4 regions of the Streptomyces sp. NPDC042002 genome follow, and region 1 is predicted to be linked to each of the others. Evidence: riboswitches for the same ligand, from Rfam matches in the RefSeq annotation. Region 1 holds a riboswitch; each other region holds the start of a gene.

Evidence for each region. A riboswitch is a leader RNA that binds a small molecule or an ion and turns the genes downstream of it on or off. The one in region 1 is predicted to bind cyclic di-AMP.
Region 2: it holds a riboswitch for cyclic di-AMP, as region 1 does, so the genes downstream of both, ACZ6KY_RS12165 (M23 family metallopeptidase) here and ACZ6KY_RS40960 (M23 family metallopeptidase) in region 1, are expected to answer to the same signal.
Region 3: it holds a riboswitch for cyclic di-AMP, as region 1 does, so the genes downstream of both, ACZ6KY_RS09925 (M23 family metallopeptidase) here and ACZ6KY_RS40960 (M23 family metallopeptidase) in region 1, are expected to answer to the same signal.
Region 4: it holds a riboswitch for cyclic di-AMP, as region 1 does, so the genes downstream of both, ACZ6KY_RS31915 (transglycosylase family protein) here and ACZ6KY_RS40960 (M23 family metallopeptidase) in region 1, are expected to answer to the same signal.

Annotation. Positions count from the first base shown of each region.
Region 1 covers NZ_JBVJCT010000064.1:235-3,637, forward strand. Annotated here, with positions in the region: tRNA gene ACZ6KY_RS40950 (tRNA-Met) at 94-167, shown strand; gene ACZ6KY_RS40955 (PP2C family protein-serine/threonine phosphatase) at 335-1,525, shown strand; cyclic di-AMP (ydaO/yuaA leader) riboswitch at 1,831-1,988, shown strand; gene ACZ6KY_RS40960 (M23 family metallopeptidase) at 2,000-3,013, shown strand; gene ACZ6KY_RS40965 (aldo/keto reductase) at 3,161-3,403, shown strand, end outside.
Region 2 covers NZ_JBVJCT010000006.1:125,305-128,707, forward strand. Annotated here, with positions in the region: gene ACZ6KY_RS12160 (M16 family metallopeptidase) at 1-1,157, shown strand, start outside; cyclic di-AMP (ydaO/yuaA leader) riboswitch at 1,374-1,534, shown strand; gene ACZ6KY_RS12165 (M23 family metallopeptidase) at 1,547-2,311, shown strand; gene ACZ6KY_RS12170 (GntR family transcriptional regulator) at 2,508-3,200, shown strand.
Region 3 covers NZ_JBVJCT010000004.1:509,507-512,909, forward strand. Annotated here, with positions in the region: gene ACZ6KY_RS09920 (tyrosine-protein phosphatase) at 1-727, opposite strand, end outside; cyclic di-AMP (ydaO/yuaA leader) riboswitch at 1,359-1,518, shown strand; gene ACZ6KY_RS09925 (M23 family metallopeptidase) at 1,521-2,414, shown strand; gene ACZ6KY_RS09930 (SGNH/GDSL hydrolase family protein) at 2,783-3,403, shown strand, end outside.
Region 4 covers NZ_JBVJCT010000030.1:92,711-96,113, reverse strand. Annotated here, with positions in the region: gene eno (phosphopyruvate hydratase) at 1-528, opposite strand, end outside; gene ACZ6KY_RS31915 (transglycosylase family protein) at 896-1,606, opposite strand; cyclic di-AMP (ydaO/yuaA leader) riboswitch at 1,611-1,804, opposite strand; gene ACZ6KY_RS31910 (transglycosylase family protein) at 1,988-2,944, opposite strand; gene ACZ6KY_RS31905 (cytochrome P450 family protein) at 3,195-3,403, opposite strand, start outside.

The DNA of each region.
Region 1 (3,403 bases):
CAGGTGAAGCAGGGGCCCGCCGACGCCGCTGAAGGGGCGCGATTAAACGCGTGTGCTTCGGGTCCCGCGGATGGCGTACACTGGTCTTAACGACGCGGGGTGGAGCAGCTCGGTAGCTCGCTGGGCTCATAACCCAGAGGTCGCAGGTTCAAATCCTGTCCCCGCTACTCAAGGCCAAGGGCCGGAACTCGGATTCACGAGTTCCGGCCCTTGGTGTTTCCCCCGGCCCGGTTCTCCGGGCCGGATATCCCCCGGTCCCTCCGGGCGATCGGCGCCGTCCCCCGGTCGGGCCACACCGGTCGCCCGCCGCCCGCGCTCCGGGTCTTCTGGACGGGTGGGGCAGCCAGGAGGTGAGCAGCGAGCCGGAGAACTCCCTGACCGGGCGGACGGGCGGTCGCCCGGTGCCCGCGGGCTCGGGAGTGCCGCACTGCCCGGTCCGGCGGCAGCGGTTCCCCGCAGGATCTCCGTCGCGCGCGCCTTCGTCAGGACCCTGCCCGCGCTGCTCGTCGTCGCCGGGATCTTCTACGACTACTTCACCCCGGGGGACTACACCGCGGCCCCCTTCTTCACGGCCGCGCCCCTGGTCGCCGCGCCCCTCTACTCGCTGCGCGGCACGGTTCTCACCGGCGTCCTCGCCGTCGCCGCGGTGCTCGTGGTCCACTGCGTGCTCGGCATCGTCCTGCATGTCGACGCGGTCACCGAAACGGCCACCGTGGCGACGGCCGCCGTCCTCGCCGTCCTCATCAACATCCTGGTCCGGCGCGGCGACGAACGGCTCGCCTCCGTCCGGGAGATCGCCGAGTTCGCGCAGCGCGCCGTGCTGCCCGAGCCTGCGGCGCGGATCGACGGCCTCGATGTCGCGGCCCGGTACGAGGCGGCGCAGGAGGACGCGTTCATCGGCGGGGACCTGTACGCGGTGCAGGACTCCCCGTACGGCGTGCGGCTCGTCGTCGGGGACGTACGGGGGAAGGGGATGACCGCCGTGGCCGCCGTCGCCGTGGTGGTCGGCGCGTTCCGGGAGGCCGCGGAGCAGGAGGCGACCCTGGAGGGGGTCGCCCGGCGCCTGGAGCGGGCGCTGACGCGCCCGGGCACCCTGCACGAGAGCCCTGACGCGTTCGAGGAGTTCACCACCGCCGTCCTCGTGGAGATCCCGCACGACGAGGACGTCGTCCGCATCGTCAACCGAGGCCATCCGCCGCCCCTGCTCCTGCATCCCGACGGCACGCTCGTCACCCTCGCCGCCGAGCCCTTCGCGCTGCCGCTCGGGATGGGCGAGCTGGGAACCTGGCCCGACCGGGCGGTCGAGGACCGCTTCCCGCGCGGGTCGATGCTGCTTCTGTACACGGACGGGCTGTCCGAGGCCCGCGATGCGCGCGGGACGTTCTACGATCCGGCCGCGTGGCTGGCCGGACAGGTCTTTTCCGGTCCCGACGCGCTGCTGGTCGCCCTCTCCGAGGCTGTCCGCCGGCATACCGGCGGTGCTTTGACGGACGACATGGCGCTGCTCGCCGTCCGGCGCTTTTGACGCGTGCTCGGTGACGTGATTTCCGCGCGGTCAGGGAAGCCTTTCGCGCACAACGCGCACGGCCTTTTCGGGCATGGTCACGAGCGGTGATCGGACAGTGTCCCTCCGCATGGCAACTGATGTACCGTCAAGCGAATCCGTGTCGACGAGGTTTGGCCAACTCGCCCGTTTTTCATCGCTCATGACCCCAAAGTCCTGGCCAGAAGCCGTTAATGATCAGTCCGAACAGCTTGGAATTCGGTGCCTGAATCTATTAACGTTCGATAACGCAGCGCGGCCGTTACAGCCGTCACAAGAGGTGGCTCCGTGCGCACGCGCCGAATCCCGCGAGGGAACCGGGGAACCATCAACTTGGGGTGAATCGAGCGTATTCCGCTGTGGAAACACGGTGGCCGTACGCGCGTAGGAGACCTTCCTGCTCCGAACCCGTCAGCTAACCCGGTAGGCGGCAAGGAAGGAAAGGAGTGCGCCCACGTGGCGTCCAACCGGCCCGCTCAGCCAACCTCGTTCACGCCGAATGACACGCATACCTTCGGCTATGGCAAGGACGAGGGACCCTGGGAGGAGTGGAACCCCACCGAGGATTCCGTTCCCCCGGTCCGCGGCCGGCACCGCACGGGCAAGCAGCGCGGCGGAGGACTCGCCCGCAGCTCCACGGTTCTCGGCGTCGGTGTCATAGCCGCCGTCGGCGGGGGCGGTATCGCCAGCGCCGCGCCGGGCAACGCGCCCGTCTCGATCTCGCTGCCCGACCTGTCGTCGGTCACCCACTCCGCCGAGGCCCTGATATCGCACGGCGGATCCAGCACCCCCAAGGGCTCCACGACTCCGCTCACCAGCGTCGGCCTGACCAGCGCCGACACGGCCCAGGGCGCCACGGACGCCGGCGAGGCGCTGCGCGCCCGCATCATGCAGCAGGCCCAGTCGCAGCAGGCCCACGCCGACAGCACCACGCAGCAGGCCGCCCTGACCGCCGCCGTGAAGAAGAACGCGGACGTGGCCGAGGCCAAGACCGACGCGGCGAAGAAGAAGGCGGAGGAGGCGGCCAAGGCGAAGGCCGAGACCGAGCGCCTCGCCCAGCTCGCCAAGAGCTACACGCTGCCGACCTCGTCGTACACCCTGACCTCCCGCTTCGGTGAGGCCGGTGCCCTGTGGTCCTCCGGCTACCACACGGGACTCGACTTCGCGGCGCCGACCGGCACGCTCATCAAGGCGATCCACAACGGCACCATCACCCAGGCCGGCTGGGCGGGCTCGTACGGCTACCGCACGGTCCTCACCCTCGACGACGGTACGGAACTCTGGTTCTGCCACCAGTCGTCGATCAGCGTCAGCGTGGGCCAGAAGGTCGCCACGGGTGAAGTCATCGGGCGCGTGGGCGCGACGGGCAACGTCACCGGGCCGCACCTGCACCTCGAAGTGCACCCCGGCGGCGCAGCCACCCCCATCGACCCGATGCCGTGGCTGCAGAGCAAGGGCCTCAACCCCTGATCCCCTGATCTCCGGCGGTCCTGACGTCACCCCCCCCGACGTCAGGGCCGCCGGTCAGGCAGGTGCGGTCGGCCCTGGTGCGCCGCACCGGCCCCGTCCGGGACGAGTGCGGAATACCTGCGTCCGGGAGGGGTGTTGATCCCGTACATGACTTCTCTTCGCAAGCTCGGTTCGTCCGACCTCGAGGTCTTCCCGCTCTCCCTCGGCGGCAACGTCTTCGGCTGGACGGCCGACGAGACCCGGTCCTTCGCCGTGCTCGACGCCTACGCGGCCGCCGGCGGCAACTTCCTCGACACGGCCGACTCCTACTCGGCGTGGATCGAGGGCAACGAGGGCGGCGAGTCCGAGACCATCATCGGCAAGTGGCTGAAGAGCCGTGGCAACCGCGCG
Region 2 (3,403 bases), on a different contig from region 1:
AGGGCACCGACAAGCACTCGGCCGAGGACTTCGCCGCCGAACTGGAGCGCTGCGGCGCCACGCTCGACGCGCACGCCGACCACCCCGGTGTACGGCTGTCCCTCGAAGTGCCCGTCTCGCGCCTGGCCAAGGCCCTGGGCCTGCTCGCCGACGCCCTGCGGGCCCCCGCGTTCGCGGACAGCGAGGTCGAGCGGCTGGTGCGCAACCGGCTGGACGAGATCCCGCACGAGACGGCCAACCCCGCCCGTCGTGCCGCCAAGGAGCTCTCCAAGGAGCTGTTCCCGGCGAGCGCGCGTATGTCGCGTCCGCGCCAGGGCACCGAGGAGACCGTCCAGAACATCGACTCGGCGGCCGTACGCGCCTTCTACGAGAAGCACGTACGCCCGGCCACGGCCACCGCGGTCGTCGTCGGCGACCTGACCGGTGTCGACCTCGACGAGCTGCTCGGCGACACGCTCGGCTCCTGGACGGGTTCGTCCGCCGAGCCGCGCCCCGTGCCGCCGGTGAGCGCCGACGACACCGGCCGCGTGATCATCGTCGACCGCCCCGGGGCCGTCCAGACCCAGCTGCTCATCGGCCGGGTCGGCGCCGACCGGCACGACCGCGTGTGGCCCGCCCAGGTGCTCGGCACCTACTGCCTCGGCGGCACCCTCACCTCGCGCCTGGACCGCGTCCTGCGCGAGGAGAAGGGCTACACCTACGGCGTACGGGCGTTCGGCCAGGTCCTGCGCTCCGCGCCGGACGGCACGGGCGTCGCGATGCTCGCCATCAGCGGCTCGGTGGACACCCCGAACACGGGTCCGGCGCTCGACGACCTGTGGAAGGTGCTGCGCACCCTCGCGGCCGAAGGGCTGACCGACACGGAGCGCGATGTCGCCGTGCAGAACCTGGTGGGTGTCGCGCCCCTCAAGTTCGAGACGGCGGCGGCCGTCGCGAGCACGCTCGCGGACCAGGTCGAGCAGCACCTGCCGGACGACTATCAGGCGACGCTCTATCAGCAACTGGCCGCCACCGGCACCGTGGAGGCCACCGCGGCCGCCGTGAGCGCGTTCCCGATGGACCGTCTGGTGACCGTCCTGGTGGGCGACGCGGCACAGATCGAGGAGCCGGTCAGGGCCCTCGGAATCGGTGAAGTCAGCGTGGTGGCCGCCGAGTAGAGCCCGTGCGACCGAAGAGGGCCCTGATGACTGAAGAGTCGCCAGGGCCTTCTCTTTTCCCGGACCCCGCCCCCAAGATGTCCGCATTCGTGCGGGAGTTGCCCTTCTGCTCTGTGGGATGCGTTACAAAAATCGTGATCTGTTTGTTGTTCGAATGATGCCGCGTTTAGCGTCGGTCCGGCTGTTCGTCACGCAGTGCGCCGCGCCCGCGGCACCGGACAGTCATCGCCGAGTCCCCCTATGGCGCGAGTCAGGGGAGCCGGGGACCCACACGTAGTCCCTGGGGTGAATCGGACGCCCTCCCCGGAGGGGGTCCGTAGGAGACCTTCCTGCTCCGAACCCGTCAGCTAACCCGGTAGGCGAGAGGGAAGGAAAGGATCAGCCCCTACATGGCGTTCTCTTGTGGCACCGGCAAGCATCGTCGTCAGAGCCGCGTGCACAGCACGACCAAGACCGCCGTCGGGGTCGCGGCGCTCACCACCACCGGTGTGATCGGAACCCTGGCCGCCCCCGCGTTCGCCGCGGAATCCTCCGTCGAGCAGACCGGGCTGACCCAGGCCGTCACGCTCGGCGACTCGGTCGCCGACCAGATCGACGCCCAGGCCTTCGCGCAGCAGCGCGCCGCCGACGAGGCCGCCGCGCGGAAGCAGGCCGAGCAGACCGCGCGCAAGCACGCCGCGGAGCAGGCCGCGAAGGCCCGCGAGGCCAAGGAGCGCGCCGCCCGTGAGGCCGAGCGCAAGCGCCTGAACACGTTCGTCATCCCGATCACCGGTTCGTACATCTCCACCGGCTACCAGGCCAGCAGCAGCCTCTGGTCCTCGGGCAGCCACACCGGCGTCGACTTCCACGCCGCGTACGGCACCTCGGTCCACACCGTCGGCTCCGGCACCGTCGTCACGACCGGCTGGGGCGGCGCCTACGGCAATCAAGTCGTGATCAAGATGCACGACGGCACGTACACCATGTACGGCCACCTGTCGTCCATCGGGGTGTCGGTGGGGCAGGCGGTCACTCCGGGGCAGCAGATCGGCCTCTCCGGGGACACCGGCAACACCACCGGACCGCACCTCCACTTCGAGGCCCGTACGACCGCGGAGTACGGCTCGGACATCGACCCGGTCGCGTACCTGCGCTCGCACGGAGTCAACGTCTGACGACCGCTTCGCGGCTTCTTCACCGCTTTCGATGCCCCGGCTCACCGAGCCGGGGCATCATCGTTTCCGGAGGCCGTCTGTCCAAAAAATATCCATGGATTCAGGCCCGCCATCGGAAATTCAGGCTTCCTGCAATAGAGTCACTGAACAAGCGTCAATCGATGGCGTTTCGCGGGGATTAAAGCGGAGGTCGGTCATGCGTATTCCGGCGCACTCGGTATGCACGGCGATCCGTGACGACATCGTCGCGGGTGTCTACGAGCGCGGCGGCCGGCTCACCGAGGAACTGCTCGCGCGGCGCTACGGCGTCTCGCGCGTCCCCGTGCGCGAGGCGCTGCGCACCCTGGAGGCCGAGGGCTTCGTGGTCACCCGCCGGCACGCGGGCGCGTGCGTCGCGGAACCCACCGAGCAGGAGGCCGCGGACCTCCTGGAGATGCGCATGCTGCTGGAACCGCTGGGCGCCGCGCGGGCCGCCCAACGGCGTACGGAGGCCCACCTCAAGGTGCTGCGAGGCCTGGTCAGGCTGGGCCAGGAGCGTTCCAGGAGGGGCCACAGCGAGGATCTGCGCTCGCTGGGCGGCTGGTTCCACGAGACGCTCGCACAGGCGTCCGGCAGTCCCGCGCTGACCTCCACGCTCGCCCAGCTGCGGCACAAGATCGCCTGGATGTACTCGGTGGAGGCGCCGGCCAACCCCGCGGAGTCCTGGGCCGAGCACGGCGGCATCGTGGACGCGGTCGCCCGCGGCGACGGCGAGCGGGCCCGCGCGATCACGGCGCTGCACACCGAGCGCGCGACGGCCGTGCACCGGCTCCGATTTCCCGGCGGCGAGCGGCCGGACCGTGTGAGAAGTTCGCAACATCCCGTAAACATGACGGGCCTGCGTCATTAACACGGGCGCCGTATACAAAGAGGGATATTCGGCAGGGCCTCATTTCTGATGCCCTTTTATTCGCGTGTCCGGAATTTCGGCGCGCGCTATTCCCGGGACCACGGCACGAGGGCCCCGCGTGTCACCGGGAGAATTCCTGAGCGGAGTACGGAAAACGGCTGGGCCGCGCCACCCGGGGGAAGGGCGGCGCGGCCCAGCCGCGT
Region 3 (3,403 bases), on a different contig from region 1:
CGTCGACGCTGCCCCACGTCTCCTCGATCGTCTCGAACGCGGCCGTCAGGTACTCGGCGCGCGCGTCGAACAGGGGGCTGAGCAGTTCCATGACCTCGGGGGAGTACGCGGCGGCCGAGGTGTTGTTGCGGCGCACCTTGTAGCGGCGGTGCGCGGCGTTCGACTCCAGGTAGTCGGCCACGATCGCCTCGCGCTCGACGCCGAGGGCGAGCAGGGTGATCGCGATGGACAGTCCGGCGCGGTCCTTGCCGGCCGCGCAGTGCATCAGCGCGGGCACACTGTCCTCGGCCAGCGCGTGCAGCACCTGGGAGTGTTCGGCCGTGCGCTCCTTGATGATCGTGCGATACGAGTTGATCATCCGGTTCGCGGCCTTGCCGTCGCCGAGGATCGCGCGCAGCTGGTCGAGATCGCCGTCGCGGACCATCTTCCAGAACTCGCCGCCGTCCGCCGGGTCGGTCAGCGGAAGGTTCACGTTCCGTACGCCCGGCAGTTCGACGTCCGGGCCCTCCAGCTTCTGGTCCGCGGCATTGCGGAAGTCGAAGATCGTGTGGAGTCCCAGAGAGGAGAGGAACGCGGCGTCGTCCTCCGTGGCGTGAGCGAGGTGGCCGCTGCGGAACAGGTGCCCGTAGCGCACTCGTCGGCCGTCCGCGGCGGGCAGACCGCCCACGTCGCGGAAGTTGCGCACTCCGCCGAGCTCGGGCTCGGTCGACGGGACCTGCTGCGTCACGGGGGCTCCTCCCATTCGGCCGCCGGCGTCGCCGGGCTGGACTCGGCGTCGCTCGTCGGCAGTTGTTCCGGCTCGCGCTCTCGACGATACGACATGGGTTCCTCAGGCAATGAGTTGTCCACAGGCGTCGCCTTCCGGACAGGACCCCTTTGATGATGTTGCTCCATGGGTACGTCCGTTCGAATGCATCGAAGGGTCGGTCACCTCTTCCTGCTGTGCGGACTCGACGGGATGAATCGGAACGAGATGGGGCATTGCCGCATACCGTTTCGTGTGCCGGAATGCGCGGAGGTCCGGATGTGACGGATATCCGTTCGCGTCATATCTGGCTGTTCTGTCCGGATTGGCGCCTTCGTTATAACTGGCCCTGGAATAAGGCACCCTGAGTCGAGTCGCGTGAGGAGCGTCATATTCGTGACGATGCGTTGCTGTCCTCACTTCCCAACCGGCCCGCGTTTCCTGGCGCGTTGAGGGGCCCGAAAGATCGTCATTCCACAGAGGGTGACGGCAATTCCCGCATGGATCAAGAAAGATGAGCGCACGGAAAGCGCACGTAGTTGTCGACGCGCTCTCATCTCGCTTACGTTCTGCCTCAATCCGGACGGACGCCCAATCCTGCCGCCGCCCGGAATCCGCACACTCACCCGTACACGGCAGGAGCGGGGGACCCACAGGTTCCGTGCCTGGTCCGGTCTCCGGAACAGGCTAGGGGTACAGCCGCGCAGCAGCGTGGCCGGGCATCTCCAGCCCGCACCCGACAGCTCACCCCGCAGGCGCCGGAGAGGAAATCGTCATGCCCGCGAAGGGTAAGCACCGCCGTCCCAAGTCCCTCCGTTTCACCCGCTCGATCGCCGTGGCCGGAACCGGTGGCGCCGCACTCGCGCTGCCTCTGATGGGAGCCACGGGCGCCCACGCCGCGACCCCGGCCACCGCCGTGGCGCAGCATGTCGAGAAGGCCGCGACCGCCGCTCCCGCCGCCGAGAAGACCGCCACGACGAAGACGTACGCGGTGAGGTCCGGCGACTACCTCTCGAAGATCGCCGACGAGCAGAACGTCAGCGGTGGCTGGAAGAAGATCTACTCCGACAACCGCTCCGCCATCGGCGGCGACCCGTCGCTGATCCACCCCGGTCTGAAGCTGTCGCTCGGCAAGAAGGCCGCCTTCGCCGGCGGCGCCCACTCGGCCACCCGCACGACGACCTCGGCGCCGAAGACCGACCAGGCGACCCCGGCCACCGAGTCGGCCGCCCCCGACACCGCTTCCGCCGACAACGGTTCCGGCTACACCCTGCCGGTCCAGGGCGGCACCATAGGCACCGGCTACAAGGTGGCGGGCAGCATGTGGTCCAGCGGCTACCACACGGGCGTGGACTTCGTGGTCCCGACCGGCACCACGATCAAGTCCATCGCCGCGGGCACCGTCGTCTCCGCCGGCTGGGGCGGCGCCTACGGCAACCAGGTCGTCATCCAGCACGCCGACGGCAAGTACTCCCAGTACGCCCACATGTCGTCCCTGTCCGTCTCGGCGGGGCAGACCGTGACCGAGGGCCAGCAGATCGGCCTCTCCGGCGCGACCGGCAACGTCACCGGACCGCACATGCACTTCGAGATCCGCACCACGCCGGACTACGGCTCCGACGTCGACCCGGTCGCGTACCTGCGCTCGCACGGTGTCGCCGTCGGCTGACCCGTCGCCCTGAGTTCCAGGCGCTTGCCCCGCTCCTGACCTGACGGCAGGAGCGCCGCCGAAGGCCGGACCCCATGATCCTCGGGGTCCGGCCTCCGGTGTTTTCCGTCACGGGGCGCGTGTACCAGGAAAGTATCCGTCGTCGAGCAATGCGCGCGACCGCGCCGAGCGATTCCCCCGTGACGTTCCGGCCGCTGAGTGATCGATGCTTCAACGTCCCTGATATGAGCCTTATTCCAGAGTTGACCAACGCTTGGCGAGTGGCTTATCTCACCGCCCGTCAACCCTTCCCTACGGTCGCGTAGCTCACATCGAAAGGTGAATCATGGGTCGATGTGGCAGACGATTCGAAGAGTGACGACAGATCAGTGATCGGGTCGTACGTGGCGGTGGGGGACAGCTTCACCGAAGGCGTCGGCGACCCTGGGCCCGACGGGGCGTTCGTCGGCTGGGCCGACCGGTTCGCGGTACTTCTCGCCGACCGGCGACCCGAAGGCGATTTCAACTACACCAATCTCGCCGTGCGCGGCAAACTGCTCGACCAGATCGTCGAGACCCAGCTCCTGAAGGCCAAGGAGCTCGGCCCGGACCTGGTCTCGTTCAGCGCGGGCGGCAACGACATCATCCGCCCCGGCACCGACCCCGACGAGGTCGCGGAGCGCTTCGAGCGCGCGATAGCCGACCTCACCTCCGCCGTCGGCGCCGTCATGGTGACCACCGGCTTCGACACCCGTGGCGTTCCCGTGCTCAAGCATCTGCGCGGCAAGATCGCCACCTACAACGGACATGTGCGGGCCATCGCGGACCGCTACGGCTGTCCCGTCCTCGACCTCTGGTCCCTGAAGACGATCCAGGACCGCCGTGCCTGGGACGGCGACCGACTGCACCTCTCGCCCGAGGGGCACACACGGGTGGCGCTCCGTGCCGGACAGGTACTCGGCCTCGATGTGCCCGCCGACCCGGACCAGCCCTGGCCGCCCCTCCCACCG
Region 4 (3,403 bases), on a different contig from region 1:
GGACTCCGCGCCGATCGGGGCGATCATGAACTCCTGGATGTCCACGTTCGAGTCGGCGTGCGACCCGCCGTTCAGGATGTTCATCATCGGAACGGGCAGCAGGTGCGCGTTCGGGCCGCCCAGGTAGCGGAAGAGCGGCAGGTCGGACGCCTCGGAAGCGGCGTGCGCGACGGCGAGCGAGACGCCGAGGATGGCGTTGGCGCCGAGCGAGCCCTTGTTGTCGGTGGCGTCCAGGTCGAACATCGCCTGGTCGATCAGGCGCTGCTCGGTGGCGTCGTAGCCGACGAGCTCCGGGCCGATCTGCTCGATGACGGCGAGGACGGCCTTCTCGACACCCTTGCCCTGGTAGCGGTTGGGGTCGCCGTCGCGAAGCTCGATGGCCTCGAACGCTCCGGTGGAGGCGCCGGACGGAACGGCGGCACGACCCGTGCTGCCGTCGTCGAGGCCGACCTCGACCTCGACCGTGGGGTTGCCTCGGGAGTCCAGGATTTCCCGGGCTACGACGACGTCGATGGACGGCACGAGCATCTCCTTCTGGGATGTGACGCGGGTATGCGGGGCTTGGCAGCCCCGCGGGATGAGCCTATCCGGCCCGAGGGGATCGGCCAGCCGATCGACCACCCCTTGAGCAGAAGTGAGAGTACATATTGTTCCTGAACGGAACAAAAAAAGAAATGAAAAACCCCGCTCCGGTGCGTGCGGGGGAACACGCACCGGAGCGGGGAGCCCGTGGGGACGGGGGCCCTCGGCGGGCCTCCGGAGTGGAGGCCCGGCCTGCGAGGGAGCCATCATGAGCTGTCATTCAGCCGGGGCATCTGGGGCGATGCCGCGCACGGCCGGGACCACGGTCGCCCTCCGCCGAAGGCGACCCCGTCGGGCCGGCGTGCGGCCGCGCTCAGCCGAGGTGCAGCTGCTGGCCCGGGTAGATGAAGTCGGCGTCGGCGACGATGTCCTTGTTCAGCTTGAACAGCTTCTGCCAGCCGCCCTTGACGTGCTTCTTCTCAGCGATCGAGCTGAGGGTGTCGCCCTTGACGACCTTGTACTCGCCGTCACCCTTCTTGACCTTCTTGCCGGTCGGGGTGGTGACGGTCTTCTGGGCGGCGGGGCGCTCCGCGGAACGCGAGGCGGCCTGATCCGTCGTACGGGTGGTGGTGGCGCTCTGCGAGCCGCTCGACGAGGAGGATCCGGAGGAGGTCGACGGGGTCGACGGGGTCGAGGTGCCACCGCTGTACGCGGCGCTCGACAGGCCGGTGCCGCAGGTCGGCCAGGCGCCCTTGCCCTGCGCGGCGAGGACCTTCTCACCGATGGTGATCTGCTGCGACTTCGAGGCCTGGTCGGCGGTGGAGGCGTAGGCGGTGCCGCCGTACGCGGCCCAGGTGGAGGCGGAGAACTGCAGGCCGCCGTAGTAGCCGTTGCCGGTGTTGATCGACCAGTTGCCGCCGGCCTCGCACTGGGCGACGGCGTCCCACTCGGAGGCGGTGGCGGCGGAGGCGTTGCCGGCCACCATCAGCGGGGCGGCGATGGCGACACCGGTGACACCGGCGAGCGCGGCGACGCGGGTGGCCTTGTTCGGACGACGGTGCTTGCCCTTGCTGGAAAACAGCATGGAGTGATCCCCTCACCGACGCCTGCGAGGTGAGCTGTCGGGTTCGGGCCGGTTGAGTTGCCCGGCCGCGTGCCGTCGGTCCCGTCTCCAGGACGTCCGACACGCGACTTAACCCCAAGCCGTTCCCGGGTGTCTCTCAACTCCCGGTCCCGGCGCCTACCTTGGGTCCCCCGCTCCTGCCTACGGCGCATGACGCGACGACTGTTCCCGTACGGCCGCTGGCAGGATTCGGCGTTGTGACCGTCGGGGCCCGCTGTGGCGAGCGGTCACGACCGTAAGCAGTCGATCGGCGGAATATCAAAGACGATCAGGGCTTCTGAGACCCATCTCTCAGTTGCACCAAACCGGACATTCCACAGCGAACCGTGACGTGAACTCCCGCTAGTTCTGCACCGTTTCGGCGGTGACGGCAATGCTCCGACCGGGGACGATGAGGCCGGGACCGGCGTCGGTCGCCCCGCTGTCCGCGGCGGACTGGCCACCCCATCCGCCTTCGAGGCCGAGGACGTCGGAAACGTTCCAGAGGTTCGTGCTGACGTACGAGTTGTCGACGCTGTCGCTCGGGGTCACCGAGGGGCCCGGGGTGCTCGACGCGTGCCGCCCCGTGGCGCTGTCGGCAGGGCTGCCGGTCGCGCTCCCCGTGGCGTCTCCGCCACGATGGCGGCCGGTGCCCGCACTCGCGGTGTCGGAGGCGTTCGAAGAGGCGCCCTTCTGTCCGGACTTGCCCGACTCGTCACTCTTGTCGGTCGCTCGGCTCGAAGCGCTGGGGCTCGGCGAGGCGTCAGGCTTCGCGGTGCTGTCGGTCGCGCCCGAGGAGTCGGCCGAATCGCTCGAACCGGCCAGGTTCGACAAAGGGGATGAGCTGGGCGAAGTAGACAAACCGGATGAGCTGTACGAACCAGCGTCACTCCCGGCGCTCGACGAGCCGTCGGCCACGCCCGTGTCGACCTGGACCCCGGCCGAACCCTCACTGAGCCCGGAGAGCGGTCCGCAGGTCGGCCAGGCCGCGAGGCCCCGGTCGTCGAGCAGCTTCTCGGCGACGGCTATCTGCTGCGAGCGGCTGGCCTGGTCGGCCCTCGGGGCGTACTCGAGACCGCCGTACGCCTCCCAGTCCGCCTGGTCGAGCTGGAGCCCGCCGTAGTACCCGTTGCCCTGGTCGGCGCTCCACGCGCCGCCACTCTCGCACTGCGCCACCCGGTCCCAGGTGGTCCCGTCGGCCGCGCTCGCACCCGACGCGGCGAGCAACGGGATGACGATGGCCGATCCGGTCACCCCCGCGGCGACGACGAGGGCTGGGGCCTGACGAGGGCGACGGTGACGGCCGTTCCCGGAGAGCATGCGGAAGCCTTTCGCGTGACAGCGGGGGACCACCGCGGCTCCTGCGAAGTGCTGAAGCGGAGCCGCCGCGTTGATGGGTGAAGGTAGCCGCACTCGATCACTTGTCACAAGTCGATGCAGTACAGATCACGTGAAGATCACAGATTTGATGGAGCGTCATGTTCCGGTAGCCGGAAGGGTGCCCTTTCCGGTATTCGGAAGAACTCCCTCGACGGGGGTTCCGAAGGGTCGCCGATGAACCGATCAAGCACTATTTGACCGGGGTGAACTCCACAGGAAGCGTGCGCAATCCGCGCATAATGAGCCCACCACGCCAGCGCAAATCGGCTGATTCTCCAGCGAGTTGCAGGTCGGGAAGGCGGTTGAGGAGCGTGCCGAGCGCGGTCTGCCCCTCCAGACGGGCCAGCGGGGCGCCCAGGCAGTAGTGGATGCCGTGGCCGTAGCCCAAGTGCTGAAGGT